Regions from separate parts of the Pseudomonas sp. MOIL14HWK12:I2 genome, predicted to be linked through region 1. Evidence: predicted binding sites of a transcription regulator. Region 1 holds the regulator's gene; each other region holds the start of a gene.
The links. The regulator FliA, encoded in region 1, starts transcription of late flagellar genes. The targets are predictions, from matches to a motif close to CTAAAGTTTNNNNNNNNNNNGCCGNTAA.
Positions count from the first base shown of each region.

Region 1 (10,185 bases):
CCGGGCACGGGCCCGACGCCGCTCGTACCCGACCGACTCAGAGCCCGCGACGGGCGTAGCGCTTGAGCATGCTGGGCACATCGAGGATGAGCGCGATGCGGCCGTCGCCGGTGATGGTCGCCCCGGACATGCCAGGCGTTCCCTGCAGCATCTTGCCTAGTGGCTTGATGACCACCTCTTCCTGGCCCACCAGTTGATCGACCACGAAGCCGATGCGCTGGGTGCCCACCGAGAGGATCACCACATGCCCCTCCCCCTGCTCCACATGGGCCGCATTGGGCACCAGCCAGCGCTTGAGGTAGAACAGCGGCAGCGCCTTGTCGCGCACCACCACCACTTCCTGGCCGTCCACCACGTTGGTGCGGGACAGGTCGAGGTGGAAGATCTCGTTGACGTTGACCAGCGGGAAGGCGAAGGCCTGGTTGCCCAGCATCACCATCAGCGTCGGCATGATCGCCAGGGTCAGGGGGACCTTGATGACGATCTTGGAGCCCTGGCCCTTGGTCGAGAAGACGTTCAGCGTGCCGTTGAGCTGGCTGATCTTGGTCTTGACCACGTCCATGCCCACACCGCGACCGGAGATGTCGGAGATCTCGGCCTTGGTGGAGAAACCCGGGGCGAAGATCAGGTTGAAGCACTCGGTCTCGGTCAGGCGATCGGCCGCGTCGCGGTCGAGCAGACCTTTTTCCACGGCCTTGTTGCGCAGCAGATCCGCGTCCATGCCCTTGCCGTCATCGGAGATCGACAGAAGGATATGGTCGCCTTCCTGCTCGGCGGAGAGCACTACGCGCCCCGCACGGGACTTGCCGTTCTCTTCACGCTCGGCCGGTCCTTCGATGCCGTGGTCGACCGCGTTGCGCACCAGGTGCACCAGCGGATCGGCCAGGGCCTCGACCAGGTTCTTGTCCAGGTCGGTTTCTTCACCGACCAGTTCCAGATTGATCTCTTTCTTCAGGCTGCGCGCCAGATCGCGGACCAGGCGCGGGAAGCGACCAAAGACCTTCTTGATCGGCTGCATCCGGGTCTTCATGACCGAGGTCTGCAGATCGGCGGTGACCACGTCGAGGTTGGACACGGCCTTGGCCATGGCTTCGTCGCCGCTGTTCAGGCCCAGGCGTACCAGACGGTTACGCACCAGCACCAGTTCGCCGACCATGTTCATGATCTCGTCCAGCCGCGCGGTGTCGACCCGCACGGTGGTCTCCGCCTCGCTGGTGGGACGCTCGGCAGGCGCGGCGGCTGCCGGCTTGGGCACCGCGGCCTCGGCCACCGGCGCCGGCTTCGGCGCAGGCGCGGGAGCCGCCGGCTGAGGTGCGGCCACCGGTGCCGGCGCAGCGGCCACCGGAGCGGCTACCGCTTCCGCGGCTGCCGCGGGACCACTGAACTTGCCCTTGCCATGCAATTCGTCGAGCAGGGATTCGAATTCGTCGTCGGTGATCTCGTCACCGCTCGCTGCGGCTGCCGGAGCCGCTGCGGCCGGGGCTGCAGCGACGGGTGCCGCGGCTTCGCTGGCGACGAACTTGCCCTTGCCGTGCAATTCGTCGAGCAGGGCCTCGAATTCATCGTCGGTGATGTCGTCGCCACCGGGCGCGGCCGCGGCAGGGGCCGCAGCGGCAACTGGCGCGGCGGCCGGCGCCTCCTGGAACTTGCCCTTGCCATGCAGCTGGTCGAGCAGGGCTTCGAATTCGTCATCGGTGATGTCGTCGCCACCGGCGGCTGCCGGCGTTTCCGCTGCCGCGCTCGGCTCGCTGCCCAGGGCATCGAGCAGATTCTGGAAATCGGCATCGCTCAATTCCGGCTCGGCCGCCGCAGCGGCGACCGGAGCCGGTTCCGCGACCACTGCCGGAGCGGCAGCCACGGGCGCAACCGCAGCCGGCGCCGGCGCACTGCCGGCGGGCTCGGCCAGGCGGGCCAGGGCCGCCAGCAATTCGGGCGAGGCCGGGGTCGGCTCTTCGCGTTCACGGACCTGACCGAACATCTCGTTGACGGAATCCAGTGCCTGCAGCACCACATCCATCAGCTCGGCATCCACGCGGCGTTCGCCCTTGCGCAGGATGTCGAAAACGTTTTCCGCGATATGGCAGCACTCGACCAGGGTATGGAGCTGCAGGAAACCGGCACCGCCCTTTACGGTATGGAAGCCACGGAAAATGGCGTTCAGCAGATCCATGTCATCCGGGCGGCTTTCCAGCTCGACCAATTGTTCGGACAACTGTTCGAGAATCTCGCCGGCCTCTACCAGGAAATCCTGGAGGATCTCTTCATCGGCGTCGAAGCTCATTCCTGCACTCCCCAAGAGGGTCTGGGTCAAAAGCCCAGACTGGATAGAAGATCGTCGACGTCGACCTGAGCGGCCACGACGTCTTCACGCTTATCGGCATGAATCTGCGGACCTTCACCCTTCATCGTCTTTTCTTTTCGATTCTGTTCGATCAGCGCGGTGTGATCGTGACTGAAGCCGGTATAGCGATCGACCTGGCTGGCCATCATCACCAGCTTGACGAGGTCTTTCTCGATCTGCCCGACGAGATTGACCACGCGCTTGATCACCTGACCGGTAAGGTCCTGGTAGTCCTGCGCCAGGAGGATGTCGTTGAGCTTGGCCGACAATTGCTCGGCGCTGCTCTCGCTGTGACTGAGGAAGGCGTCGACGCGCTTGGCCAGCTCGCGGAATTCGTCCGCGCCCATTTCCCGGCGCATGAACTTCTTCCAGTCGGCATGCACGGCCCGGGCTTCGTCGCCGAAGTTGCCTACCAGCGGGGCGCTCTCCTCCACCAGATCCATGGTCCGGTTGGCGGCGTTCTCGGTCATCTTCACCACGTAGGAGAGACGATCGGTGGCATCGCTGATCTGGGAGACCTCTTCGCCGGCCATGCCGCGCGGATCGATCTCGAAGTTGACGATGGCGTTGTGCAACTCGCGGGTCAGCTTGCCGACTTCCTGGTAGAGACCCCGATCGCGCAACTGGTTGAGTTCATTGATGACGTGCACGGCCTGGGTGAAATCGCCGCTTTCCAGGCATTTCACCAGCTCTTGGGCGTGCTGTTTGAGATTCGACTCGAAGTCGCTGAAGCTGTTGGAGCCAAGCTGATCCATAACGTCCCCGCGGCTTTCTTCAGCCGTTCACCCGCTCGAAGATCTTGTCGATCTTTTCTTTCAGCACCTGGGCGGTGAAAGGCTTGACCACATAGCCGTTCACGCCGGCCTGAGCGGCTTCGATGATCTGCTCGCGCTTGGCTTCGGCGGTCACCATCAGCACTGGCAGGGTCTTCAGGCGCGCATCGGCGCGCACCTGGCGCAGCAGGTCGATGCCGGTCATGCCGGGCATGTTCCAGTCGGTGACGAGAAAATCGAAGTTGCCGCTCTGCAACATCGGCAGCGCGGTGTTGCCGTCGTCCGCTTCGGCGGTGTTGGTGAATCCCAGATCGCGCAGCAAATTCTTGATGATGCGTCTCATCGTGGAAAAATCGTCCACGATGAGGATTTTCATGTTCTTGTCCAAGTCGACCTCCGTCCTAATCCGCACACACGCCGCAAGGCGCGTCTAAGCAATCGTAGTAGCCTGAGTACCAGCCGGTTAACGCGAACGCCATTCCGCCAGCCGCGCCCGCAGGCGTGCCGCGCATTGACTGTGAAGTTGGCAGACGCGTGACTCGCTCACGCCCAGCACCTCGCCGATTTCCTTGAGGTTGAGTTCCTCGTCGTAATACAGCGAGAGCACCAGACGTTCACGCTCCGGAAGATTGGCGATGGCGTCGGCCAGGGCCTTGCGGAAGCGCTCGTCCTCCAGACCGCGACCGGGTTCGAGTTCATGCGAACCGCTCTCCTCGAGCCCATGCTCACCACCCTCCATGAGGTCGTCGAAACTGAACAGGCGACTCCCCATGGTGTCGCCAAGGATGCCGTAGTACTCATCCAGACTCAATTTAAGTTCGGCCGCGACTTCGGAATCTTTAGCGTCGCGACCGGTGCGCGCTTCCACCGCGCGAATGGCGTCGGTGACCATGCGCGTGTTGCGGTGCACCGAGCGTGGTGCCCAATCGCCCTTGCGGACCTCGTCGAGCATGGCGCCGCGGATGCGGATGCCGGCGTAGGTCTCGAAGCTGGCACCCTTGCCGGCGTCATATTTGCGCGAGGCCTCCAGCAGGCCGATCATGCCGGCCTGCATCAGGTCCTCGACCTGCACACTGGCAGGCAATCGCGCCAGGAGGTGGTAGGCGATGCGTTTCACCAACGGCGCATAGCGGTTGATGAGTTGCTCCTGCTGGGTACGTTCCGAGGTTTTGCTGTACATGCGAAGCCCGCTGGATGCTGTCATGCGTGGGTACCGATGGCTGGTTGCACAAGGCGCTCGACAAAGAACTCGAGATGGCCGCGCGGATTGGCGGGCAACGGCCAGCCATCGACTTTCTGAGCTACCGCACGAAAGGCCAGCGAGGCCTTGGCACGCGGAAAGGCTTCGAACACGGGGCGCTGTTTCTGCACGGCTTTGCGCACCGCCTCGTCGAACGGAATGGCGCCCACATACTGGAGGGCGACATCCAGGAATCTGTCGGTCACCTTGGTCAGCTTAGCAAAGAGATTGCGACCTTCCTGGGGCGTCAGCGCCATGTTCGCCAGGACCCGGAAACGGGTGACGCCATGGTCGCGATTGAGCAGCTTGATCAGGGCGTAGGCATCGGTGATGGAGGTGGGCTCGTCGCACACCACCACCAGGACTTCCTGGGCGGCGCGAACGAAGCTGACCACCTGGTCGCCGATGCCGGCCGCGGTATCGACGATGAGCACGTCGAGGTTTTCGCTGATGTCGCTGAAGGCCTGGATCAGACCGGCGTGCTGGGCCGGCGTCAGATTGACCATCGCCTGGGTGCCCGAGGCCGCCGGGACGATGCGGATGCCGCCCGGGCCGTGCAGCAGCACGTCGCGCAGCTCGCACTCGCCGGAGATGACGTCGGCCAGGGTGCGCTTGGGCGACAGGCCGAGCAGAACGTCGATGTTGGCAAGGCCCAGGTCGGCGTCGAGCAGCATGACGCGCCGCCCGATATCGGCCAGGGCCAAGGCCAGGTTGACCGACACGTTGGTCTTGCCGACACCGCCTTTACCGCCCGTGACCGCTATGACTTGGACGGGATGCATGCTACCCATTGCCTGATACCTTTGATTGAAATCCGTCACACTTTAGACCAAGTGCATTTGGCGTGCCCAGGCATGCGATGCACCACTACCGTTCGTCTGCGCTAACCGGCGCGGCGGGCATTGCTCTGATACAGGCCGGCAAGCATGCCCGCCATGGTTTCTTCGCTCGGTTCCTCGGGGGCCTGCAGGCTCACCGCGCGGCTCACCAGCTGGTGGCTGCGGGCCGGATGCAGGTCGTCCGGGATGCGCGGGCCGTCGGCAATGTAGGCCACCGGCAGGCGCTGGCTGATGGCCAGACCCAGGGCCTCGCCGAGACTGGCGGCTTCGTCCAGCTTGGTCAGCACGCAGCCGCTCAGGCCGCAGCGCCGATAGCTGTGGTAGGCCGCCTTGAGCACCTGGCTCTGGCTGGTGACACCCAATACCAGATAGTTGCGAATTTTCAGCTGGCGGTTGGCCAGGGCTTCGAGCTGCACCTTGAGCGCCGGATCATTGGCGGGCATGCCCGCGGTGTCGATCAGCACCAGGCGCTTGCGTGCCAGGGGTGCCAGCGCCTGGGCCAGGGACTGGCCCGGGTCGACCAGGGTCACCGGCACGTCGAGGATGCGGCCAAGGGTCTTGATCTGCTCCTGGGCACCGATGCGGAAGCTGTCCATGCTGACCAGCGCCAGACTCTGGGGACCGTACTTGAGCACGTAGCTGGCGGCGAGCTTGGCCAGGGTGGTGGTCTTGCCCATGCCGGCCGGACCGACGAAGGCGACGACACCACCCTCCTCCAGAATCTTGGCATCGGTGGTCTTGGCCAGCTGGGCGAAGTTGGCCAGCAGCATGCGCCAGGCATGGCGCGGGTCCTGGATCTTGGCGACGCTGTCGAGCAGGTGGCGGGCCAGATCGGCCGGCAGACCCATGCGCTGCAGACGACGCCAGAGGCCGGCCTGCTGCGGACGGGTGGACTGCACCTGGGTCCAGGCCATGGAGCCGAGCTGGACTTCCAGCAGTTCACGCAGACCGCTGAGTTCGCTGCGCATGGCTTCCAGGGCGCGACGGTCTTCCGGCGCGGCGCTGGCGGCAGGGGCGGCAGCGGCCGGCTGGGGCGCACGCGGCGGGGCGATCACCGGCTCGCGGCGGCTGTCGGCGGCGCTGATGGCGCCGAGCAGCTGCTTGTCCTTGGGTGCGGCCGAGGGCACGCCCGGCGCGCGGATGCTGAGGTCGGCATGGGCCTGGGCGATCTTCGCATGGGTCTTGCGCAACTCCGCCTGCAGCTCCGCGTTGGGCGCGGCCGGTGCCGGAGCCTGGTAGTCCAGCGCCGCGGTCAGCTCGACACCACCGGCGACCCGGCGGTTGCTGAGGATGGCGGCATCCGGGCCCAGCTCGTCGCGTACCAGCTTCATGGCTTGACGCATATCGGCGGCGAAGAAACGTTTGACTTGCATGATCTAGACCTCAGCCATTCTGGCCAACGGTAGCGACGATGGTGACCTGCTTGTTGTCCGGAATTTCCTGGTAGGCCAGTACACTCATGTTCGGCGCCGCCATCCGCGCGAAGCGGGACATCATCCCGCGGATCGCACCGGCTACCAGCAGCACCACTGGCTTACCCATCATTTCCTGACGCTGCGCTGCCTCGATGAGGGAACGCTGCAGTTTTTCAGCCATGCCAGGCTCGAGGAACATGCCGTCCTCGGCGCCTTGACCGGCCTTCTGCATACTACTTAGCAACATCTGTTCCAACCTTGGCTCAAGGGTGATAACAGGCAGCTCAGGCTCCATTCCAACGATGTTCTGGACGATTGCGCGGGACAAGGCGACCCGTACGGCACCGGCGATGGCGGCGGGATCTTGACTCCGCGGACCGACGTTGGCGATGGCTTCGGCGATGGTACGGATGTCGCGGACCGGGACCTGCTCCTGCAGCAGTTGCTGGAGGATCTTGAGCAGGGTCGACAGGGAGACGATGCCGGGCACCAGCTCCTCGGCCAGCTTGGGCGAACTCTTGGCCAGTACCTGCAGCAGTTGCTGGACCTCCTCGTGGCCGATCAGCTCGTGGGCGTGCTTGAAGAGCACCTGGTTGAGGTGGGTGGCGACCACGGTGCTGGCATCGACCACGGTGTAGCCGAGGGACTGGGCCTGGTCGCGCTGGGTGACGTCGATCCAGACCGCCTCCAGACCGAATGCCGGATCCTTGGCGGCGACGCCGTTGAGGGAGCCATAGACCTGACCGGGGTTGATGGCCAGTTCGCGGTCGGGATAGATCTCGGCCTCGGCCACGCTGACGCCCATCAGAGTCAGACGATAGGCGTTGGGCAGCAGGTCCAGGTTGTCGCGGATGTGTACCGACGGCATGAGGAAACCGAGGTCCTGGGACAGCTTCTTGCGCACGCCCTTGATCCGCGCCAGGAGTTGGCCACCCTGGTTGCGATCGACCATGGGGATCAGCCGATAGCCGACTTCCAGACCGACCATGTCCACCGGGGTGACGTCGTCCCAGCCCAGCTCCTTGGCCTCGGCCGGACGCTGCACGGGAGCCAGGTCCTGCTGCTTCTTGGCTTCGACCTCGGCGGTCTGCTTGGCCTGGCGCTGACGCTTGTAGATCAGCCAGGCACCGGCAGCGGCGGCGCCACCCAGGCCGAGGAACGGCAGGTGCGGCATGCCAGGCACCAGGCCCATGGCGATGATGATGAAAGCCGAGACCGCCAGCGCCTTGGGCGAGGCGAACATCTGACGATTGACCTGCTGACCCATGTCTTCGGCGGAGGACACCCGGGTGACCATGATGGCCGCGGCGACCGACAGCAGCAGCGAGGGAACCTGGGCGACCAGGCCGTCACCGATGGTCAGCAGGGCGTAGATGCGCGCCGCTTCGCCGAACGGCAGACCGTGCTGGGCCATACCGATGGCCATGCCGCCGATAAGGTTGATGAACAGGATCAGCAGACCGGCGACGGCGTCACCGCGGACGAACTTGCTGGCACCGTCCATGGAACCGTAGAAGTCGGCTTCCTGGCCCACTTCGGTCCGGCGCTTCTTGGCTTCGGCCTGGTCGATGATGCCGGCGTTCAGGTCGGCGTCGATGGCCATCTGCTTGCCGGGCATGGCGTCCAGGGTGAAACGCGCCGACACCTCGGAGATGCGGCCGGCACCCTTGGTCACCACCACGAAGTTGATGATCATGAGGATGGCGAACACCACCGCACCGACCACGTAGTTGCCGCCGACCACCACCTCGCCGAAGGCCTGGATGACCTTGCCCGCGGCGTCGTGACCGTCCTGGCCGTGCAACAGCACCACGCGGCTCGAGGCCACGTTCAGCGCCAGGCGCAGCAGGGTCGACACCAGCAGGATGGTCGGGAAGACCGCGAAATCCAGCGGCCGCAGGGCGTAGACGCTGACCAGCAGGACCACGATTGACAGGGCGATGTTGAAGGTGAACAGCACGTCCAGCAGGAACGGCGGCATCGGCAGGGTCATCATGGCGAGCATCGCCAGGACGGCCAGCGGCACGCCCAGATTGCCGCGAGCCAGACCGCGCATGTTGCCCATCATCATGGATTTGTCGACTTTCACACCCATTCCTCGCTTGCCGGTGCCGTCGTCACGGAAAGTTGACGCGGCGCACTGTTCGCAGGGGCTTGAGCAAGCTCCGGGCCAACTGCTCAAGACCTTGAATCAGCGAGGTTTTCCGAGAGGTGATACAGGACTGGTTACGGATCGCCGGACTCGTCGGCTGAACCGTGGGCGGAGGCCATGAGTCTGTCTAGGGACCCGCGCTAGCGCGCCTATCCGAGGAACATCACCATGAAAATCTGGACCGCGACCCTGTTGGCCACCTGCCTGGTCGGCACCGCCCAGGCAGCCGAATCCCTGACGATCCCGCTGAACAAGGTCACGACCGACGGTGTGGGCGAAAGTGTCGGCAGCGTGCAGGTGACCCGCTCCAAGTACGGTCTGGTCTTCACGCCGGATCTCAAGGGCCTGGAGCCCGGTATCCATGGCTTCCACGTCCACACCAAGCCCAACTGCGGCGCGGCCGAGGTGAACGGCACCCTGACCGCAGGGGGCGCGGCGGGCGGCCATCTGGATCCGCGTAACACCGGCAAGCACAGCGCGCCCTGGTCGGACGACGGCCACCTGGGCGAATTGCCGGCGCTCTACGTGACCGCCGACGGCCAGGCCACCCAGCCGGTGCTGGCGCCCCGCCTGAAGCGCCTGGAAGAGCTCAAGGGCCATGCGTTGATGGTGCATGCCGGTGGCGACAACTACGCCGACCAGCCCAAGCCGCTGGGCGGTGGCGGCGCACGCGTCGCCTGCGGCGTCATCAAGTAGGCGCCTTCCCCTCCTCATCCCGCCGCAGATCCGGCGGGATGGGCAGATCGGACAACTTGGGCTTGCGCCCGCGTCCAGCCCGGAATTGCCTGAGCTGATAGACATAGGCCAGGACCTGGGCCACGGCCACATAGAGTCCGGCCGGAATCTCCTGATCCACCTCGGTGGAGAAATACACCGCGCGCGCCAGCCCTGGCGACTCCAGCAGCGAGACCTGGTGTTCCTGGGCGATCTCGCGGATCTTCAGCGCGGTGAAATCGCTGCCCTTGGCCACCAGCACCGGCGCCCCGCCCTTGGCCGCGTCGTACTTGAGCGCCACGGCGAAGTGGGTCGGGTTGGTGATGACCACATCGGCATTGGGCACTTCGGCCATCATCCGACGCTGGGCCATCTGCCGCTGCATCTGGCGGATCTTGCCCTTGACCTCGGGCTTGCCCTCGGCGTCCTTGTATTCGTCCTTGATCTCCTGCTTGGTCATCATCAGCTTCTTGCGATTGCTGAAGATCTGGAAGGGCACGTCCACCGCGGCGATGATCAGCAGCCCCAGGGCCAGCAGCAGGGTGGCATGCCCCACCACCTGCATGCTGTGCAGGAGCGCCTGCTCGGTCGGCAGCTTGGCGATCTGCAACAGGGCCGTGCGCTCGCTCATCAGCACCAGCACCGATACGCCGAGGATGATGAAGAACTTGCCCAAGGCCTTGAGCAACTCCACCAGAGAATTCTTGGAAA
Region 1 is NZ_AZOA01000009.1:172,462-182,646, forward strand. Features, by position in the region: gene PSK12I2_RS0107905 (chemotaxis protein CheA) at 38-2,281, opposite strand; gene PSK12I2_RS0107910 (protein phosphatase CheZ) at 2,308-3,096, opposite strand; gene PSK12I2_RS0107915 (chemotaxis response regulator CheY) at 3,116-3,490, opposite strand; gene fliA (RNA polymerase sigma factor FliA) at 3,578-4,318, opposite strand; gene fleN (flagellar synthesis regulator FleN) at 4,315-5,145, opposite strand; gene flhF (flagellar biosynthesis protein FlhF) at 5,238-6,566, opposite strand; gene flhA (flagellar biosynthesis protein FlhA) at 6,577-8,679, opposite strand; gene sodC (superoxide dismutase family protein) at 8,929-9,456, shown strand; gene flhB (flagellar biosynthesis protein FlhB) at 9,449-10,185, opposite strand, start outside.

Region 2 (10,185 bases), on a different contig from region 1:
CCCATATCCGCCGGGTGCTGGACGATCGCCAGGGCCACACGGCGCCGGCGCGGCGCTTCCGCGACGAACTGGAGGACTTCATGGACGAAGCCGACGCCGCCCGCACCCTGGGCAGCGCCATCCAGTGGGGGCGCTATGGTGAGCTCTTCGCCTATGATCAGGCGGCCGATATGTTCAGCCTGGAAAATCCAGGTTAAGAGCGACCACGAACGAGAAACTGGCCATGGATCGACGCCCCTTCGCCACCACCACCCACTGGCTGCGGCTAGGGGGCCTCTGCGCCCTGGCGCTGGGCATCGCCCTGCTGGACACCTTTACCGACCGGGAGATCGCCATCGGCGTCTTCCAAGTGGTGGTGGTGCTTCTGGCGGCCGGCTTCCTGTCCGCACGCGGGGTCACGGTCACCGCCCTGGGCTGCACGCTGCTGGTGCTCTGCAGCTATGTCGCTACCCGCAGCGGCGACCAGGAGGCGGGGCTGGTCAACTGCATCATCAGCCTGCTGGCCATCGTCGCGGTCGCCGCCCTGTCGCTGCGCCTGGAGGCCGCCAAGCGCGCCGCCGATGCGGCCCGGACGCGTCTGGTCCAGGCCGGGCGCCTAAGCCAGCTGGGTGAACTGGCCGCGTCCATCGCCCACGAGGTGAATCAGCCGCTCACCGCCATCGCCGCCAGTGGCAACGCCTGCCAGCGCTGGTTGAGCAATCAGCCGCCGCAGGTGGAGCGCGCCGTGCAGGCCGCGCAACGGGTCATCGACGACGCCCACCGCGCCAGCGCAGTGATCGCCCGGGTGCGCAGTCTGGTGCGCCAGGCGCAGGTGGCCAAGGATTGGCTCAACGTCGCCGATACCGTGGAGAAGGTGCTGGATTTCGTCCGCGCCGAATTGAGCCAGCGCCAGGTCGCCGTGGAGGTGCGCCTGCAGGAGGGCCTGCCGCCGCTGCTGGCCGACGAAAGCCAGCTGCAGCAAGTCATCCTCAATCTGCTGCTCAACGCCCTGGACGCCCTCGAAGGGATACCGCCCGAACAGCGGCGGGTGGTCATCCAGGTGGGGCAGGATACCGCCGGCGCCATCCGCCTCGGCGTCGAAGACAGCGGTCGTGGCTTGACGCCGGTGGCGCGCGAGCAGATGTTCGAGGCTTTCTACACCACCAAGGCGCAGGGCATGGGCCTGGGCCTGGCGCTGAGTCGCTCCATCGTCGAAGCCCACGGCGGGCGGATCTGGGCCACCTCGTTGCCGGAGGGCGGCACCGGGGTCTACTGCAGCCTGCCCAAGGATCCACAACCATGACCTCAGCGAGCATGACCGGCCAAACCCAGCCCACCCTGGTCCACCTGGTGGACGACGACGCCTCGGTGCGCGCCGCCGTGGAAGACCTGCTGGCGTCCGTGGGGCTCGATACCCGCAGCTATGTCTCGGCCGCCGACTTTCTCGAGCGGGCCCGGCTGGACGCGCCGGGCTGCCTGGTGCTGGACGTGCGCATGCCCGGCATGAACGGCCTGGATCTGCAGCAGGAGTTGCAGCGCCGCGGCCTGGCGCTGCCGATCATCTTCATCACCGGCCATGGCGACATCCCCATGTCGGTCCGGGCGATGAAGCAGGGCGCCCTGGAATTCCTCACCAAGCCGTTTCGCGACCAGGACCTGCTCGATGCCATCGACCAGGCACTGTGCAAGGCGCAGGAGGCCCATGCCCAGCGCCGCCAGTTGCAGGACCTGCAGAGCCGCCTCGACACCCTCAACGACGGCGAGCGAGCGGTGCTGGCGCGGGTGGTGACCGGGCTGCTCAACAAGCAGATCGCCGCCCAGCTGGGGGTCAGCGAGATTACCGTCAAGGTGCGTCGCGCCGCCCTGATGCGCAAGCTGCAGGCCGGTTCCCTGGCGGAACTGGTGAAGATGGTCGAGCGGCTGGAGGCGTCGCGCGGCTAGGCCTTTCCTGTCGGGCGTACAGCCGCTGGACAGACACCGCAGCCGGGTTGTCGCGCCAATCGCTTGCGCGCTAAAGAAAGGCAATAGTCAGTCGATACGGGTTTTAGAGGATCGCCTTTCGCCGATCCAAGGAGCTCGTCTTGAACCTACGTCAGCTACGCATCGCCCCTCGCGCCATCCTCTGCTTCGGTGCGGTCACCCTGTTCGTGATGCTGCTCGGGGCCTTCGCCCTGGTCCAGCTCAAGGCCCTGCGCGCCACCGAGCAGGCGATGGAGGCCGAGTGGCTGGCAAGCGTCCAGACCACCGATGACATCCAGATCGCCTTGATGCACACCCGGCTGGAGAGCATTCGGCTGCTGGCCACTGAGGACAGCGCCGCCATGGCCATGGCAGCGCGGAAGATCCAGCAGAATCGCGATCTGATGAATGCGCGCACGGCCTATTACCGCGACCATCTGATCTCCACCGCTGAAGAGCGCGCCAATTTCGAGCAGGCCGCGCTGCAGATGAAAGGCTACCTGGACGGGCTGGATCGCATCGTCACCCTGGCCGCCAGCGATCGCGCCGAGGCCCTCAGGCTGGCCAATGGCGAGCAGCGCCAGCGGGCCGAAGGCTATCAGGAGCAACTGACCCGCCTGCGCGATTTCAACGGCGAAGGCGCCCGTCACGCGGGGGAGGCGGCCACCGGCATCTATGACCGCAGCGTCAGCATCGTGGTCGGCATCATGCTGCTGGCGGTGCTGGTGACCCTGCTGCTGGCCTGGCGTCTGACCCGTAGCCTGGCTCAGCCGATCGGCGACTCCCTGGCCGTGGCCAATGCCATCGCCCAGGGTGAGCTGACCGGCCGGATAGATCCCACGGGCAAGGACGAAGCCGCCGGCCTGATGCGCGCCCTGGCGCAGATGCAGGACAATCTCAAGGATACCCTCCACGGTATCTCGCGTTCGTCCGACCGCCTGAGTGATACCGCCCGCACCATGCACGCCGTCACCGACCAGGCCAGTCGCGCCCTGGCCAGCCAGAACGCCGAGATCGACCAGGCCGCCACCGCGGTCACCGAAATGAGCGCCGCCGTGGAAGAGGTGGCGCGCAACGCCTCGTCCACCTCCCAGGCCGCGCGGGAATCCAGTGCTGCGGCGGAAAACGGCAACACCAAGGTCGGCCAGGCCCTCGACGCCATGCAGCGTCTCACCCAGCAGGTGCAGTCGACCTCGGTCCAGGTCGAAGGCCTGGCCGGGCAGGCCCAGGACATCAGTCAGGTGCTCAGCGTGATCGGCGCCATCGCCGAGCAGACCAACCTGCTGGCGCTGAACGCCGCCATCGAGGCCGCCCGCGCGGGCGAGCAGGGCCGCGGTTTCGCCGTGGTCGCCGACGAGGTCCGCGCCCTGGCGCACCGCACCCAGACCTCGACCCGCGAGATCGAGCAGATGATCCAGGCGATCCAGAAGGGCTCAGCCGAAGCCGTGGATTCCATGCAGCTCAGCACCACCCAGGCCCACGCCACCTATGTGATCGCCCAGGAAGCCGGCACGGCCCTGAGCGACATCCTCCAGGCCGTGCGCCTGATCGACGAGCGCAATCTGCAGATCGCCACCGCCTCCGAAGAGCAGGCCCACGTCTCCCGCGAGGTGGACCGCAACCTCATCAGCATCCGCGATCTGTCGGTGCAGACCAGCGATGGCAACCGCGAAACCGTGGGCGCCAGCGAGCAGCTGTCGGAACTGGCCGGTGAACTGCAGACGCTGGTGCGCCGCTTCAAGCTGGCGTGAGGGGCAGGGCGCGCTGACGGCGGTCGCGCGCCCGCTCTTCTTACATTCGGTTACCTTTGGCCACCCTGTTTCGCCGGTTCATCGGCGCAAGCCCGCCGGGCGCTTTCCCGAGTAGTGGCTTTTTGGTATCAATGGTTATTGTAATACCTATTTAGTTTCGTCCCTCGACGCTCTCGCAGAGAAACCATGGCGCTGCCCGAATACAGTCTCAGAGTACCTGTCTCCCAATTGCAGCTGGGCATGTACGTCTGCGAACTGGATCGACCCTGGGCGGGCACGCCCTTCCTGTTCCAGGGCTTTCCCATCCAGAACGCGCACGACCTGCGCACCCTGCAGGAGACCTGCGAATTCGTCTGGGTGGATCGCCGCCAGAGCCATACGGTGACGCCGCTGTCCGCCAGCCTGTCGGCAGGCGCTCAGGCCAAGACCTATGCCATCGACTACCGGGATGAGGTCAAGACCACCGAACCGGTGTGGCGTGAAGCCCGGGCCGTGTCGATGCGCATGCTCGACGCCGTCAAGTTCGGCAAGGAACTCGACGTCGGCGAAGTGCGCCGCGCGGTCGGCGAGTGCGTCGAAAGCGTGCTCAAGCACCCCGCGGCCAGCCTCTGGCTGGCGCGCATCAAGCAGCGCGACCACTACACCGCGGAGCACTGCCTGCGCGTCTCGCTCTATGCCATCGCCCTGGGCAAGGCGCTGGGCCTGCTGCCTCTCGAACTGGAAGAACTCGGGGTGTGCGGCATGCTGCACGACGTCGGCAAGATCAAGGTGCCCGACGAGATCCTCAACAAGCCCGGCCGCCTGACCGACGAAGAATTTCGCATCATGCAGGCCCATACCACCTACGGCTATCAGTTGCTGATGGCCAACAGCGAGGTGCCGCCGGCCGCCGTCGACGTCGCCCATACCCACCACGAGCGCATGGATGGCAAGGGGTATCCCCGCCAGCTGCCGGCGCACCGCATCCCCTTCAAGGCCAGGATCATCGCCGTGGTGGACGCCTACGACGCCATCACCAGCGATCGCCCCTACAGCGAGGGCCGCTCCAGCCTGGAAGCCCTGCGCGTACTGTTCGAAGCCCGGGGCACGCAATTCGACGAAGTCGTCGTGCTGGCCTTCATCCAGCTGATCGGCGTCTATCCGCCGGGCGAGATCGTCGAGCTGAGCACCGGCGAGGTGGGCATCATCATCGGCTTCGACGCCGGCAGCAAATTGAAGCCCCGCGTGCTGATCGTGCTGGACGCCAGCAAGCAGCCGCGCCCGGAGCGGGTGCTCGACCTGGCGCGCAATCCGCTCGATGAGCAGGGCCGCCTGGTCAGCGTCCGCGAAGTGAAACCCTCGGGTGCCTATGGCATCGACATCGACGCCTACCGCGCCAAGGGACTGGTGGTGCCGGGCTGAACGGATGAGGGGTCGCCGTTTGGGGGCCGACCGTCAGAGGGTCTTCAGACCCGTCGGCGTCTCCAGGTAGGCCAGCAAGCCGGGTCTCTCCCCAGGCAGCACCGCGACGGGACCGGCAAAGCCGATCGCCTCCAGCTGCTGCCCGAGCCCCGCGGCATCGGGATGCCTGAGCTCCAGGCGCTGCAGGCGACAGCCCTGATCGATCAGCCCAGCCGCCGGGTGCCGGGCGTCGCCCCAGTCGATCAGGCTGGGCAGGACCCCGCCCAGTGGCAGCTGCCCATCGGCATGGATCGAGATCTGCCAGGCCAGCGCGCCGCGACTCATCGACTCGATGCGGCCGAAGGTCCGCGTGAGGTGCGCATCCGCCTGCGCCAAGCCCTGGGTCCCGGCCACCCAGTGGGCCAGGCGGGGCGCAGCGTCCGGTGCCAGCTGATCCAGTTCGAACCAGCGCGGTCTGGTCGGCGGCGGCGCGTCCGGGTCCGGGGCTATGACTTCCAGATAGCCGTCCCCCAGCCCCAGCAGCAGGTTGTGGGTACCCATGCGCGCATGCTGGCCGCCGGGCTGCAGCGCCACGCCGAGGCGCTCCCCGACATACCGGGCGCCCGCGGCCAGGGTCGGGGCCACGATAACCAGGTGATCCAGGCGGGAATGTCTCATGGGGAAGGCTCCTGAGCGGACAAGGTGGAGCACGAGAGAAGCGGCATTATCCGCCCAGGGCTCACTGGTGGGCCCGACTCAGGACACCAGCTGCCGTGGAGCGCGGTCGGTGGTCCTGGCGGTCCCACTCAGGTCCGAGGGTCTTCGCCAGTGGGCTCGTTCGGCATTGGTCTGGGCGATTGTCACGCAGGCTTCTCCGGGCCTCGCTCATCGAAGGCGCGGCGCGCGGCCCGGAAATCTTCCACATTCTCGATAACCCAGGTCCAGATGGGCGTCATCCGGAGCAGCAGGCTCATGCCCAGCGGCGTCAACTCGTATTCGACCCGGGGCGGGACTTCGTCGAAGTCGTGCCGCAGCAGCAGGCCGTCACGTTCGAGGGCGCGCAGGGTCTTGGTCAGCATTCGCTGAGTGATGCCCGACAGTTGCCGCGCCAGTTCGGCGTGCCGCATGACGCCATAGACCCCCAGCGCATGCAGGACCCCCAGGGACCAACGACTGCCCGCATGGGTCAGCACCTCGCGGCGTACGCCGTCTTCGTCCCGCCTGAGTGTCTGGCAGATGGCTTCGGACTGTTGGAGGAGTTCCAGATCGGTCATCTCGTCCCCTGGTATCACGCGTGTGCCTTCTTCTGAGCGCCGCTGGCGTCTGCCAGCATTCGCTCATCTTATACCTGACGTCAGGAGTCATGATGACTAACCAATTCCCTACCGCTACCCAATCCATTCTCGTGCTTGGCGCGGGCGAACTCGGCTTGCCGGTACTGCGCAATCTCGCCCGGCTTGCCAAGGAGAAACCCGGTTCGAAGGTGAGCGTGTTGCTGCGCCAGTCGACCCTCGACAGCCAGGACGCTGGCAAGAAAAGGGAGCTGGGCGAGCTGCGCGCGCTTGGCATCACCCTGGTGGCGGGCGACCTGGTCAAGGATTCCATCGCCGAACTGGCGGCGGTCTTCGCGCGATTCGATACCGTCATCGGCTGCGCCGGCATGGTCGCTGGCCGGGAAACCCCCATGAAGCTGGCGCGTGCGGCACTCGCCTCGGGTGTGAAGCGCTACTTTCCCTGGCAATTCGGGGTGGACTACGACGTCATCGGCCGCGGCAGCCCCCAGGACCTGTTCGATGCGCAACTCGAGGTGCGCGAATTGCTGCGCGCCCAGAGCCAGACCGAGTGGGTGATCATTTCCACCGGGATGTTCACCAGCTTCCTGTTCGAACCCGCGTTCGAGGTCGTCGATCTCGTGACGGACACGGTCAGGGCGCTGGGCAGTCTGGATACCCAGGTGACCCTGACGACGCCCGAGGATATCGGCAGGCTGACGGCGGAGATCGTGTTTTTCGAGCCGCGCTTTCGTAACGAGATCGTCTATCTCGCCGGTGACACCCTGGCCTATGGCGAGCTGGCCGGGCTGCTGGAGCGGGTGCTGCAGCGGCCCTTCAGCACCCAGGTGTGGACGCTTCCCCAGCTGCTCGATGAGCTGGAGAAAGAGCCTGACGAGCAGCTCAAGCACATCTGGAAGTATCGCGCCGTCTTCGCCCAGGGCCGCGGCGTCGCCTGGCCGATGGAGACCACCTTCAATGCCCGACACGGTTTCCCGGTGACCAGTGCTGAGCAGTGGGCGCGAGAGCACCTGGTCGAGGCCGGACGGGCCGAGTGAAGCATGCAGGACTTCGGGTCATTCCTTTCCTGCATAGCCAAGATTCCCTAGAGACGTAGGGCGGCTTCGGGTATTTCCGATAACGCCTTACCCGTCGCTTCTGCCCGTGCCGACCCTTCCGCATGCCGCCTTGGCCGAACGCGGCACCGAGATCTGCCCCCGGCAGCGGCGACTGGCGGACGAGGGGCGCAGGTTTCTGGACGCCTGAGTCGCGCAGAGCACCCTGAACGACGCCACATATCCGAGAGCGTCCCGTGCTTTGACCTTTCGTGTGCGGACACCTAGGGTCAGGCAGGGCGCATTCGTCTGACGATTGTGCTCGCTCGGAATACCACCTAGGCAATGGGAGTGTCAGATGTCTTTTGCTCGTTCGGCTTTGGCCAATCGCTTGTCCGCTATTCTTTTCGCCGCCGCGACCGCCACCCTGGCGTTGCCCCTGGCTGCCGCGCCTGGCGTCGAGGGTGCCTTTACCGCCGTGCAGGGCGATGCCCGGGTAACCAAGGCGTTGGAAGCGCTGCGCGCCGATGATGGGCGCACCTTCGAGGAACAGAAGCACATCGCCCAGATTCCCGCGCCGCCGTTCAAGGAACAGGTGCGGGCGGAGTATTACCTCAAGCGCTTCCAGGCGCTGGGACTCAAGGATGCCAGCATCGCCCAGGAGGGCTATGTGATCGCCACCCGCAAGGGCAGTGGCCAGGGGCCGCAACTGGTGGTGTCGGCGCATCTGGATACGGTGTTTCCCGAGGGTACCGACCTCAAACTCAAGGAACAGGACGGCAAGACCTTCGGCCCCGGCATCGGTGATGACGCCCGGGGACTCGCGGCCTTGCTGTCGGTGATCGACGCCCTCAACAAGAGCGGCATCGAGACGGTGGGCGATCTGATCTTCGTCGGCACCGTGGGCGAGGAGGAGCTGGGCAACCTGCGCGGGGTGAAGGCGCTGTTCAAGGATCGCCAGGGCATCGATGGCTTCATCTCGGTGGATGGCATCGACGTGCGCCGGGTGGTCAATCGGGGCACCGGCAGCCACCGCTACGAGATCACCTTCAAGGGGCCGGGTGGCCACAGCTTCGGTGAATTCGGTCGCCCCAGCGCCATCCATGCCATGGGCCGGGCCATCGCCAAGATCGCCGAGGTGCGGCCGCCCAAGGAGCCCAAGACCACCTTCACCGTGGGCACCGTGCAGGGTGGCACCTCGGTCAATGCCATCGCCGCCGAGGCGCGCCTGACCCTGGACATGAGATCCAACGAGGAGGCCGCGCTGCTGGCGGAGGAAAAGGAAATTCTGGCCCTGGTGCAGGACGCGGTGAAGGAAGAAAACCAGCGCTGGGATACCGACCAGATCTCCGTCGAGGTGAAGCTGATCGGGGATCGTCCGGCCGGTGGCACGGCGGAGGATTCACCCATGGTACAGACGGCGCAGCGTTCCATCGCCGCAGTCACCAGTGGTGCCAAGGTCACCCTCAGCGGCGGCAGTACCGACTCCAATACCGCCATGGCCCTCGGCGTGCCGGCCATGACCATCAGCGGTGGCGGGGAGGGCGGCAGCGCCCACTCGCTGGCGGAATGGTACAAGCCGGTCAACGCCTACCAGGGCCCGCAGAACGTGCTGCTGACGAGCCTGACCCTGGTGGGCATCAAGGGCGTCAGCGAGCCGGTGCTGCAGGCGCACGGCCAGTAGTGGCAGGCCGGCCCTGACACCCGTCCCTTGCCGGCAGGGTCAGGGTCGGCGGCCCCTCATTCGCGCGCTGGCTTCAATCTCAGGCAAGCCAGGGAACTGATCAGGATCGCCAGCCCGGACAGCGGATACAGCAGGGTGGATGGCACCAGCGGAATGAGAAAGCCGGCCAGCAGCGGACCGACGCTGGCGCCCACGTCGCGCCACATGGCGTTGGAGGCCAATGCCGGTACCCGCGCCTGACCGGGATGCCGTTCGGCGACCATGGTCACCACCAGCGGAATCTGCAGCGCGCGCAGGATGAGCACGCCGCCGGCGCCGAGGATCAGCCAGTGAAAGCCGAACGCGGTCAGCGACAGGGCGGTCAGCGTCGAACAGGCCACCAGCATCTTCGCCGCCCCATAGCGGTCCGCGGCCCGACCGCCCAGAGGGCTGAGCAGCATGTCCGATACGTAACGCAACGCCATGAGCAAGCCGGCGATCAGGACGGCATCACCGCCCAGCACCGCCTGGGAAAAGGCCGATAGACCGAAGATGAACAGGCCATCCAGGGTCACGCCCTCGATGAAGGACCAGGTGACGATGCGGTCCGGCCAGCGCAGGCGGCGTCCGGGTTCGGGCAGCTGGTGCCCGGCGCTGGGCAAACCGGCGGCGAGGGCCAGGCCGACCAGGCAGAGCCCGCTGCTCAGCAGCAGGACCGCCCGCGGACCATAGTGCAGGGTGAGCCAGGCACCCGCGGACAGGGCGAGCATCGGGCCGATGGCGATGAGGGCACGCGAGGTACCGGTGCGGCGGGCGGCACCGGCCGGGTCGGCGGTGGCCAGCACCTGGGTGGACAGGTTGAAGGTGGCGAAACTCAGGCCCCAGGCCAGGCGCAGCCCGAGCAGCGCCCAAAAGCCCGAGAGGTTGGCATTGCCAAGGGCGCAAAGGGCGGCCACCGCGGCCGCCACCATCAGGCTGCGGCGATCACCGTAGCGGGCATAGAGCCGCACCACGTAGCGATAGCCGACGATGCGGATCACCCGGTTGGCGGCCAGCAGGATGCCGGCCTCAATCAGGGTGATGCCGAAGGCTTGGGTGTACATGGGCAGCACGAGGTAGAGCAGAGT
Region 2 is NZ_KI783313.1:539,696-549,880, reverse strand. Features, by position in the region: gene PSK12I2_RS0118855 (AAA-associated domain-containing protein) at 1-197, shown strand, start outside; gene PSK12I2_RS0118850 (sensor histidine kinase) at 224-1,282, shown strand; gene PSK12I2_RS0118845 (response regulator transcription factor) at 1,279-1,920, shown strand; gene PSK12I2_RS0118840 (methyl-accepting chemotaxis protein) at 2,061-3,689, shown strand; gene PSK12I2_RS0118835 (HD-GYP domain-containing protein) at 3,876-5,090, shown strand; gene PSK12I2_RS0118830 (VOC family protein) at 5,124-5,747, opposite strand; gene PSK12I2_RS24140 (helix-turn-helix domain-containing protein) at 5,930-6,343, opposite strand; gene PSK12I2_RS0118820 (aromatic alcohol reductase) at 6,436-7,398, shown strand; gene PSK12I2_RS0118815 (M20/M25/M40 family metallo-hydrolase) at 7,787-9,079, shown strand; gene PSK12I2_RS0118810 (MFS transporter) at 9,136-10,185, opposite strand, start outside.
Region 2: the regulator FliA is predicted to act here: its motif matches at 1,991-2,018, upstream of PSK12I2_RS0118840 (methyl-accepting chemotaxis protein).

Region 3 (10,185 bases), on a different contig from region 1:
CAAAGTCTTCTTCCTGCCGGGCGCCACCGCCGGCAGGGCCGCCGCTGGGCTGAGCGCCGCTCTGTTCCAGCAGGTGATATTCGAAGACGCTGAAGCTCACCGTCATGCTGCGACGCCGGTCGAGCATGCCGCGCTGCTCGTTGCCCTGCTGATTGATCTGCACCTTGCTGCCCTCCTGAAAGGGTAGTCGCGGCGCGATCAGGGTCGGCGCCTGGTCGATGGCCTTGATCTCCGGCAGCAGCAGGGCACGCAGGTACTGACTGTTCTGCTCGGCCTTGCGCAGCAGCTGCAGCCCGCAGGGCCGTGCGGTGGGGGCCAGCAGTTCGACGCCCATGTGGGTTCCGCTGCCGGGCACCTGGCGTACCCAGCGCACCACCGCCGGGCCCCAGTTGTGATCCTCGGGCAGGCGCACGCCGAGCAGTTCGCCGGCCTGCAGCTGCTCGGGGACCTCGCCGCTCCAGCTCAGGCAATAGCCGCCCGGACTGTGATTGACCACCTGCACCGCATGGATCGGAAAGGCCGGACTGGCCGCCTCGCCGTCGCCGGGCAGGACGTCGTAATGGATTTCTTCCAGGGACTCGGCGCTCCAGTCCAGGGCGTCGGGTGCGCGGGTATCGGCATCGAAGGCCAGCGACCAGACGTCTTCCTTGGGCTTGGGCGCGAAGGCGTCCGGCACGGCCTGCGCGGACAGGCGCAGGGTGTCGGCGAACACCTGCCCCCCCGCGAGCTGGTAGTGCAGGGCGCTCATGCCGATGCAGACCTGCACCTGGCCCTGGCCGGGCATGCGCTGGAAGGCGCGGTCCGCTTCCTGGCCCCAGGCGCCGACCAGGTGCTGCAGCAGATCCAGGGACAGGTCGCCATGCACCGGCAGGCGCGCGCGCGGCCGCTGCTCCGGCGCCAGCGCCAAGTAGTCCTCGATGGCCTGCACCAGTTGTTGCGGCGCAAGACCGAGCAGACCGTTGAGATTGGCTTCACGCAACAGCGAACGATAACGCGGCGGGGCGTCGATCTGCGGCGCCACCACCATCAGGGTGCCGTTCTGTTCGGGCCCTTGCAGGCGGATCAGGCTGGCCCAGTCGTCCAGGTGCAGGGTCAGCTGGGCGATATGGCTCTGGCGCAGCTGGTTGCAGCGCGCGGCACCAAACAGCAGGGCGGCGCCATAGGCCTGGGTGATGGTCTGGCTGCCGTCGCCGGGCAGCAGTTCGTCGCGAATCTTCTGGTTGTGCAGGCCGGTGGTCACTGCCAGCCGATAGAGCTGGTGCAGCTCCAGCCAGAGGTTGTCGTGCACCGGGGTATAGAGCTGGGCGGCGCGGATCAGCGGCCCGAGCAGCGCGCGTAGGGCGCGCTGGATGGCGGTGGCCAGCAAGGTGCTGCGTTCGCCGCGCTCGCTTTCCTCGACCACGATCAGCTTGTAGCCGGCGGCCAGCAGGTTCTGCAGGGCCTGGCAGAGATTGGCCACCTTGCGCGAGCGCTCGTCGAGCACGATGGCCTGGTTGAGCACATGACGTTCGAGCTGCTGGCAGACCCGCTGCACGTCCGAGCGCAGGGCTTCGAGCAGGCGCAGGCGCGCTTCCGGCGTCAGGATCAGCCGGTTGAGTTCCAGCAGGCCCTGATAGAGCAGTCGGGCGAATTCGCCCAGCTTGGCCCGTGGCAATTGCTCCAGCCAGCGCTTGAGGCCGGCCGGGGTGGCGTCACAAAACGTCAGGCTGCGCTGATCGGGCGTCGGTACCCGCAACATGAGCTGTGGCCTTTTGCTATCCATTCGCCGCGCATACTCCTGGTTCGATGGGCAATGAACCGCGCATCTAGGCGAGAGGCCCTGGCTCGGAAACGGTGGTCAAGGGGGCCGGCGTGGTCGGAACCCCCAGCAGTTGCCCCATGTTGACGGTGGACAGCGCGCCGAGTTCAGCGGACCAGTTCACCGCGTCCGGGCCGAACAGCACGATGGCGGTGGAGCCCAGCTTGAAGCGCCCCAGCTCGTCGCCGGTACGCAGGGTGATGGGCGCGCGGGCGGCCTCGTCGTAGGCAAAGCTCTTGAGTTCGCGCTTGGGCGGCGTGACCAGGCCGGCCCACACCGTCTCGATGCTGGCGACGATCATGGCGCCGACCAGGATGACCGCCATGGGGCCCACGGCGGTATCGAAGATGCAGACCACCCGCTCGTTGCGGGCGAACAGCTCGGGCACGTTCTCGGCGGTGAGCTGGTTGACCGAGAAGATGCGGCCGGGCACATAGACCATCTCCTTCAAGGTACCGGTGAGCGGCATGTGCACCCGGTGGTAGTCCTTGGGCGACAGGTAGATGGTGGCGAAATGGCCGCCCATGAAGGGCGCGGCGCGCAGGCCGTCGCCGCCGAGCAGCTCCAGCAGGCTGTAGCTGTGGCCCTTGGCCTGGAAGATGCGGCCGTGCTCGATGCGACCGAGCTGGCTGATGGCGCCGTCGCTCGGGCTCACCACCACGCCGGCTTCGGCCGGCAGCGGACGGGCGCCGGGCTTGAGGGCGCGGGTGAAGAAGGCGTTGAAGTTCTCGTAGGCGGTGGGGTCTTCCACCTGGGCCTGGCGCATGTCGACGTCATAGTGACGGACGAACCAGCGGGTCAGCAGATTCTTGAACCAGGGCGCCCGGCACTCGGCGAAGCCGCCGATCACCCGCGACAGCAGATGGTGCGGCAGCAGGTGCTGGGCGAGGATGAACAGTCGGTCTTGCAGTTTCATGGGAGGTCCTTGGCAGTCATTCGATGGGGGTGTCGGGGTGGTTGCCCCATTCGCCCCAGGAGCCGGCATAGGCTTTGACCCGCGGATAGCCCAGGGCCTTGGCCGCGAGGTAGGTGAAGCCGGATCGGTGATGGGTCTGGCAGTGGGTGATGATTTCCTTGTCGCGGGTGATGCCCAGGCGTTCGAGCTCGGCGCCCAGGTCCTCGCGGATGCGCAGTTGGCGCTCGCGATCCATGCCGGCGGTCCACTCGAAGTTGATCGCCCCGGGAATATGGCCACCACGGGCGGTCAGCACCTTTTCGCCACGGTATTCGTCGGCGCCGCGGGCGTCCCAGATGGCCAGGTCCTCGGCGCCCAGCCGGCTCTGTAGATAGGCGCGGCTGGCGGTGGGCTCCTCGTGCAGGGTCAGGGCGACCGGTGCCCCGGCTGGCGCGGGCACCACGGTGCTCAGCGGCAGGCCGGCGGCGATCCAGCCCTGGCGGCCGCCGTTGAGGTAGTGATAGTGGCCGTGCCCGATGACATCGAGCAGCCAGATGAAGCGTCCGGCCCAGCCGCCGCCTTCGTCGTCATAGACCACGTAGACGGCTTCGTCGCGCTGGCCCAGTTCGCCGAACAGCTGCTCCAGGTCCGCCTGGGCCGGCAGCAGACCGGGCGCCGGCTTGCTGCCCAGCTGGGTGCGGGCGGGCGCGACATGGCGCGCGCCGGGCAGATGGCCCTCGGCATAGTGGGCGGCGCTGCAGAGATCCACCAGGATGAGTTCGGGCGCATCCAGGCGCGCCGCGAGATCGGCCGGTTCGATCACCAGGGGCAGGGCGGAAAAGGGCATCGCGGATTTCCCGTCGGTCCGTAGCAAAGGTGAAGTGTACCGAGGTTGACCGGCCAGCGTCAGGTCGGTCGTACCCGCGGACGATTGGCGAAGGTGCCGATGGCGCGCTCGATGCAGGTGAAGGTCTTGTCCAGCGCCGCGGTCCGACGGGGATCCTCCGGCTGCAGTTCGCTGTCCAGGATCGCCAGCAGCACCACCCGCTCGCCAAAGCCCAGACTGCGCAGCCAGAGCCGTTCGTTGCTGAACAGCCGGCGCAGATCGGCGGGCAGGTGTGGCGCGAAACGCGCGCGGTTGCCGTCATCGATGCGCAACTGGCCGGGGCTGCCGAACAGCTTGGCCAGCAGCGGATGGCTGGCGATGTCCAGTTGCAGGCCGGGGGCGTCGTCCAGGCCATGGTGCAGCTGGACATTGCCCTTCTGGCCGTTGCGATCCGGGGTCAGCAGCAGCAGCCGCGGCAGGCCGCAGGCCACCAGCGCCTGGCGGGCGCAATCGAACAGCTGGGGCAGGGTGGCGAAGGCGCTGGGCGTGTGCAGCAACTGCTCGCAGAGTCCGCGCCAGCGCTGCGCCTGACTCTCGCTGGCGACCTGGACCCGGGGCACCGGCTTGAGGCGCCGTTCGCCCGGCGGCCAGACCAGGCCTTCGGCCGGGTGCCAGAGGCCGGGTCGGGCATGGCGCTGGGCGTCCTGCACCGCCAGTTCGTGGCTGCGACTCTGCACCCGTGCCAGTGGCAGTTGCAGGTAGAGGGCGCTGAAGCGCTGCCAGCGCAGGGTGTGGGGACCGTCCCAGGCATGGTGGCTGGCCAGCGCCAGGCCGTTGGCCAGGAGGATGGTGTTGCCGGGATGGGTCAGCCAGCGCCGTAGCGTGGGGTCGTCGTCGAGGCGCTGCTGCTGTTCGAGGGGATCGTCGCCATGGGCGATGTGCAACGCCCTGACCAGTTGCCGGCGATCCTGGTCCAGCAGCCGATAGCCTTCGACGATCCACTCGGGCAGCTGCCAGTGACGGGCCAGCGCCTGGCACAGGCGGATCGCCGGCACGCCGAGCAGCTCGCGCTCGACCTTTATCGCCGGTTCGCCTTCGCCCAGCACCCGCCGCTCCCATTCCTCGAAGAGTTCCGGATAGCGGGTCGCCAGCGGCCAGAGCGGCGCCAGAAAGAGCAGGGCGGCCAGGCGGATGTCCGGCCACAGTCGCGCCAGGGGCACGCCGAACAGGCCCAGCCCCAGGGTCATGGCGTGCTGGCTGACCAGGCACAGCTGGCGCAGCGGACGCGGCAGGCGTTCCTCGGCCAGGGTCGGCTGGCGGGCGATCAGGTATTCCGCCGGGCCGAGTCCGACGCGGCCGAGCACGGCTTCCAGACTGGCGGCCGGATCGCCGAGGCTGGCATGGCCGCGATTGGCCTCGCGCAGCAGGGCCAGCGCCAGGGGGGGTGACTCGCAGAGCCGTTCGGCGATCTCATGCAACGCCAGACGGCCATCGGCCAGGGCGCGGCGCAGACGCTCCGCGGTGGCGGTGGCCACCGGCAGGCGCACGCCTTCCAGGTGTTTGACCCAGTCTTCGACGGTGTTCGGGCGGCTGGACATACGACGGTCGCCTTGAAATTTGATGAAAGGCCTTCAGTCCGGGGCGCCGGGTCCGATAAAGGGGGCGTGAGGGTGATTCCCCGGCTCAATTTTCCTTAGCACACAGTATTCCCAACCATGGCAAAAATCATCGGCATCATCGTGATATTCGCGGCTGTCCTCGGCGGCTACATCCTCGCGCATGGCAAGATCGCTGCGATCATCCAGCCGCTCGAGGTTCTGATCATCGGCGGTGCCGCCCTGGGGGCCTTCCTGCAGGCCAACCCGGGCAGCACCTTCATGCAGGTGTTCAAGAAGTCGCTGAAGATGTTTGGCAATCGCTTCACCCACGCCTTCTACCTGGACGTGCTGAAGCTGCTCTACGAGATCCTCAACAAGAGCCGGCGCGAGGGCATGATGTCCATCGAGGCGGATGTCGAGGATCCCAAGGCGAGTCCGATCTTCAGCAAGTACCCGAACATCCTCAAGGATGAGCGGATGACCGCCTACATCGCCGACTACCTGCGGCTGATGTCCTCCGGCAACATGGCGCCCCACGAGCTGGAAGGCCTGTTCGACATGGAACTGGCCGGCATCAAGGAAGAGCTGGAGCATCCGTCCCACGCGGTATCGCGGGTCGCTGACGGCCTGCCCGGCTTCGGCATCGTCGCCGCGGTACTGGGCATCGTGATCACCATGGGCATGCTCGGCGAGGGCGACCAGGCGGCCATCGGTGGCCACGTGGGTGCGGCCCTGGTGGGGACCTTCCTCGGTATTCTCGCGGCCTACGGCTTCTTCGGTCCGCTGGCGACCTGCCTGGAGCACGACGCCAAGGAAGAACTCAATGTGCTGGAGGCCATCAAGGCCTGCCTGGTCGCCGCTGCCAGCGGCATGCCGCCCACCGTCGCCGTGGAATTCGGCCGCAAGGTGCTGTTCCCGGCGCACCGGCCGTCCTTCAGTGAACTCGAGCAGGCGATGCGGGGCAGCTGATGGACAACAACCAGCCGATCATCGTCAAGCGCGTCAAGAAGAGCGCCGCCGGCCACCACGGCGGCGCCTGGAAGATCGCCTTCGCCGACTTCGCCACCGCCATGATGGCGTTCTTCCTGGTGCTCTGGCTGATGTCCTCGGCCACCCCGGAACAGAAGAAGGCCATCGCCGGCTACTTCCAGGATCCGATCGGCTTCACCGAAAGCGCCAGCCCCTATGTCATCGACCTGGGCGGTACGCCGACGCCGGCGCCCGACCGCACCCTGAATCCCGAGATCCAGGCGCAACCGGATTCGACCCAGAACAAGGTCAACCCGGACATGGAGGAGCGCGCCGACCCCAACGATTCCAACCGGGTGCAGCCCGACCCGACCCAGGCGCCGGACAGTTCGCCGGATCGCCAGCCGAATGCGGCGGCGCAGAAGGATCAGAACCAGCAGGCCCAGAAGATGGATGCCAGCCAGGCGGAGAAGATCGCCGAGCAGGTCGACAAGGAGCGCCTGGAGCTGTTGCTGCAGGAGCTGCAGAACAAGATCGAGCAGAATCCGGAATTGCAGAAGTTCAAGGACCAGATCCTGCTGGAAATCACCCAGGACGGCCTGCGCATCCAGATCGTCGATGCCGAGAACCGGCCGATGTTCGACTCCGGCAGTCCGCGGCTGAAGTCCTATTTCGAGGACATCCTGCTGGCCATGGCCGACACCATTCGCCAGGTGCCGAACAAGATCAGCATCAGCGGCCATACCGATGCGGCGCGCTACAACGGCAAGGGCGACTTCAGCAACTGGGAGCTGTCCGCCGGTCGTGCCAACGCCGCCCGCCGGGCGCTGATCGCCGGTGGCTATCCGGAAGAGCAGGTGGCGCGGATCGTCGGCTATGCCTCCTCGGCCCCCTTCGATCGCGAGCATCCGCTCAATCCGGTCAACCGTCGCATCGACATCATCGTGCTGACCAAGAAGGCCCAGCAGGCCATCGAGGGGCGCGCCGGCGGCAACCAGGCACCCAAGCCCGCGGCCGGCGCCGCCCCGACGGCGAGCCGGAGCGGGGTCTCCAGCGGTGGCGTCAGCGCCACCGGCAACCTGGCGCAACCCATCAACAACGCGGCCTTCAAGCAGCAGATCAATGCCTTCGATGCGGGTGTCATCCAGAGCAAGCCCTGAACGGTCGCGCTGATAGATAGGAAAATTCGCTGCTAGCGTTCGGTTTTTTCGTCCGTTGACGTGAAGACGGCTGGTTAAGCTGCAGGGGTTTCATGACGGATCGGGCACCTTGCGCCCTCGTGCGCGGTCTCCCGATCTCCGATTCCCTTGCAGGAGCCTTCCGATGAGCAACGCCTTTATCGACACCATCAAGCGCCGCCGCAGCCAGTACGCGCTGGGCAAGAATCTGCCGCTGGCCCAGGACCAGGTCACCGCGCTGATCCAGGAGGCCGTCAAGCTGTCGCCCTCCGCCTTCAATTCGCAGAGTTCGCGCGCGGTGATCCTGTTCGGCGCCGAGAGCGACAAGTTCTGGGGCTTCGTCATGCAGGCGCTGCGGCAGATCGTGCCGGCCGACGCCTTCGCCGCCACCGAAGGCAAGATCAACAGCTTCGCCGCCGGTGCCGGCACCGTGCTGTTCTACGAGGATCGGCATGTGGTCGCCGGCCTGCAGGACAAGTATCCGGCCTACGCCGACAACTTCCCGATCTGGTCGGAGCAGGCCAGCGGTATCGCCCAGTTCTCGGTGTGGACGGCCCTGGCCAATGCCGGTATCGGCGCCAGCCTGCAGCACTACAATCCGCTGCCCGACGCCCTGGCCGCCGCCGAGTGGAAGCTGCCGGAGACCTGGCACCTGCGCGCCCAGATGCCCTTCGGCTCCAACGAAGGCGACTTCCCCGAGAAGGGCTTCATGGACGACGCCGAGCGCTTCCGCGTCCTTGGCTGATGGTCCTCGACTGATAGAGCAAAACGCCGGGCTTGCCCGGCGTTTTGCTTAGTAGCGCGACTCGCCTTCGAGGCTGGCCAGGATATGCCGGTAACTGGCCATCCGCTGCGGATGGATGTCACCGCGCTCCAGGGCAGCGAGCAGGGCGCAACCGGGCTCCCGCTCATGCTTGCAGTCGCGGAAACGGCAGTGGCCCAGGTAGTCGCCGAATTCCTTGAAGCCAGCTTCGACATCATCACGGCTGACGTGACTGAGGCCGAATTCGCGGATGCCGGGCGAGTCGATCAGGTCGCCGCCGTCGGGAAAGTGGAAGAGCCGGGCGGTGGTAGTGGTGTGGGTGCCCTTGTTGGTCAGCTCGGACAGCGGGCCGACGCGGGTATCGACTCCCGGCAGCAGGGCATTCACCAGCGACGACTTGCCCACCCCGGACTGACCGACGAAGACACTGACGTGCTCGTCCAGGGCACTCTTGAGCTGGTCCATGCTCAGGCCATTGTGGGCCGAGACCTCCAGCAGCGGATAGTCCAGTTCGCGGTAGATGCCCAGCAGGTCGTCCAGCGCCGGGCCGTTGTGCTCGTCGATCAGGTCGGCCTTGTTGAGCAGCAGCAGCGGCTGGATGCCGGCGTGCTCGGCGGCCACCAGGTAGCGGTCGATGAGGTTGGCGTGGGGCGTGGGCAGCGGGGCGAAGACGATCACCAGGCGGTCGACGTTGGCCGCCACCGGCTTGAGCAGGCCGCGCATGTCCGGCCGGCAGATTTCCGAACGCCGCGGCAGCTGGGCGACGATGACGCCATTGCCCTGGAGGCTGGCGCGAAACACCACCCGGTCGCCGGTGACCAGGGTCGGCAGGTTGGCACGCAGGTGACAGCGCTGCAGCTGGCCGTCGTCATCCTCGACCTCCACCTGAACGCCGAAGTGGGCGATCACCAGGCCCTGTTGCTCCGGGCCCAGGTCGCCGCCCTCGAGTTCGTCGATCAGCTTGGATTCGCGCTTTTCCGCGCGGGCGGCGCGTTCGGTCTGGATTTTCTCGATCCGCCAGCTCTGGCGACGGGTCAGGTGGCGTTTGGCCATGGGATGTCCGCGGGTTTCAGGACCGCTGAGTCTAGCATTGGCCGCCTCCCCCGGATTACCTAAACTTGGCGTACCTCGTCGCTTCGGAGCCCCCATGCTGGCCCATCTCGCCTCGCGCTATCCGCTGTTGCTGGCCGTGCTGGTGCAACTGGCCGCCCTGGTGGTCGCCGTCGTCGGCATCCGCCTGTGGGCCAGCTTCGCCGGCCAGCGCCCCTCGCTGCTGGCGCTGGTCTGCCTGCAGGCGGTACTGGCGGCCCTGCTGGGCGAGTTGCTGGGACTCGCCCGCTGGTGGGTCTTCATCAATCTGCTGTTCGCCCCGGCGCTCTATCTGGTCAGCGGTCGCGGGCTCTCGGCGGGCATCGCCGCGCTCGGCTTCCTGCTGCTGCTGCTGCTGAACTGGAACAGCCTGCGCGAGCGGGTACCGCTCTATCTCACCGGCCGTCAGACCCGTGAGCGACTGGCCGAACTGCTCGCCGAGCGCGAGCCGACCTTTCGCTTCGTCGACCTGGGCTGCGGCCTGGGCGATACCCTGGTCGATCTTTCCAGGCGCTTTCCGCAGGCCACCTTCGTCGGCGTGGAGACCGCGCCGCTGAGCTTCGCCCTGGCCTGGCTGCGCTGCCTGCCGCGGCGCAATTGCCAGGTGCGCTATCGCGATCTCTGGCGGGTGGAGCTGGGCGAGTTCGATGTCGTCTACTGCTTTCTCTCGCCGGCGCCCATGCCACGCCTGGGCGACAAGGCCCGCACGGAGCAGCGCGCCGGCAGCTGGCTGATCAGCAACACCTTCGAGATTCCCGGCCAGCCCGCGGATCGGGTGCTGGAGGTAGGGGACCTGCGCGGCAGCCGGCTGCTGCTCTGGCACCGTTAGGTGCGCGGCAGGCACGCTGCTACACTGGTGCCATCATCAAGGAGTTCACCATGACCGCCCCCAATCCTCAGCACCTGATCTGGATCGACCTGGAAATGACCGGCCTGGATCCGGATCGGGACGTGATCATCGAGATGGCCACCATCGTCACCGACAGCGATCTCAATGTGCTGGCCGAGGGCCCGGTACTGGCCATCCACCAGTCGGACGAGATCCTGGCCGGCATGGACGAGTGGAACA
Region 3 is NZ_AZOA01000014.1:122,670-132,854, reverse strand. Features, by position in the region: gene PSK12I2_RS0113665 (hypothetical protein) at 1-1,738, opposite strand, end outside; gene asd (archaetidylserine decarboxylase) at 1,806-2,714, opposite strand; gene PSK12I2_RS0113655 (rhodanese-like domain-containing protein) at 2,731-3,540, opposite strand; gene PSK12I2_RS0113650 (HDOD domain-containing protein) at 3,600-5,117, opposite strand; gene motA (flagellar motor stator protein MotA) at 5,235-6,086, shown strand; gene PSK12I2_RS0113640 (flagellar motor protein MotB) at 6,086-7,246, shown strand; gene PSK12I2_RS0113635 (nitroreductase family protein) at 7,410-8,009, shown strand; gene rsgA (small ribosomal subunit biogenesis GTPase RsgA) at 8,058-9,080, opposite strand; gene PSK12I2_RS0113625 (class I SAM-dependent methyltransferase) at 9,175-9,945, shown strand; gene orn (oligoribonuclease) at 9,996-10,185, shown strand, end outside.
Region 3: the regulator FliA is predicted to act here: its motif matches at 5,149-5,176, upstream of motA (flagellar motor stator protein MotA).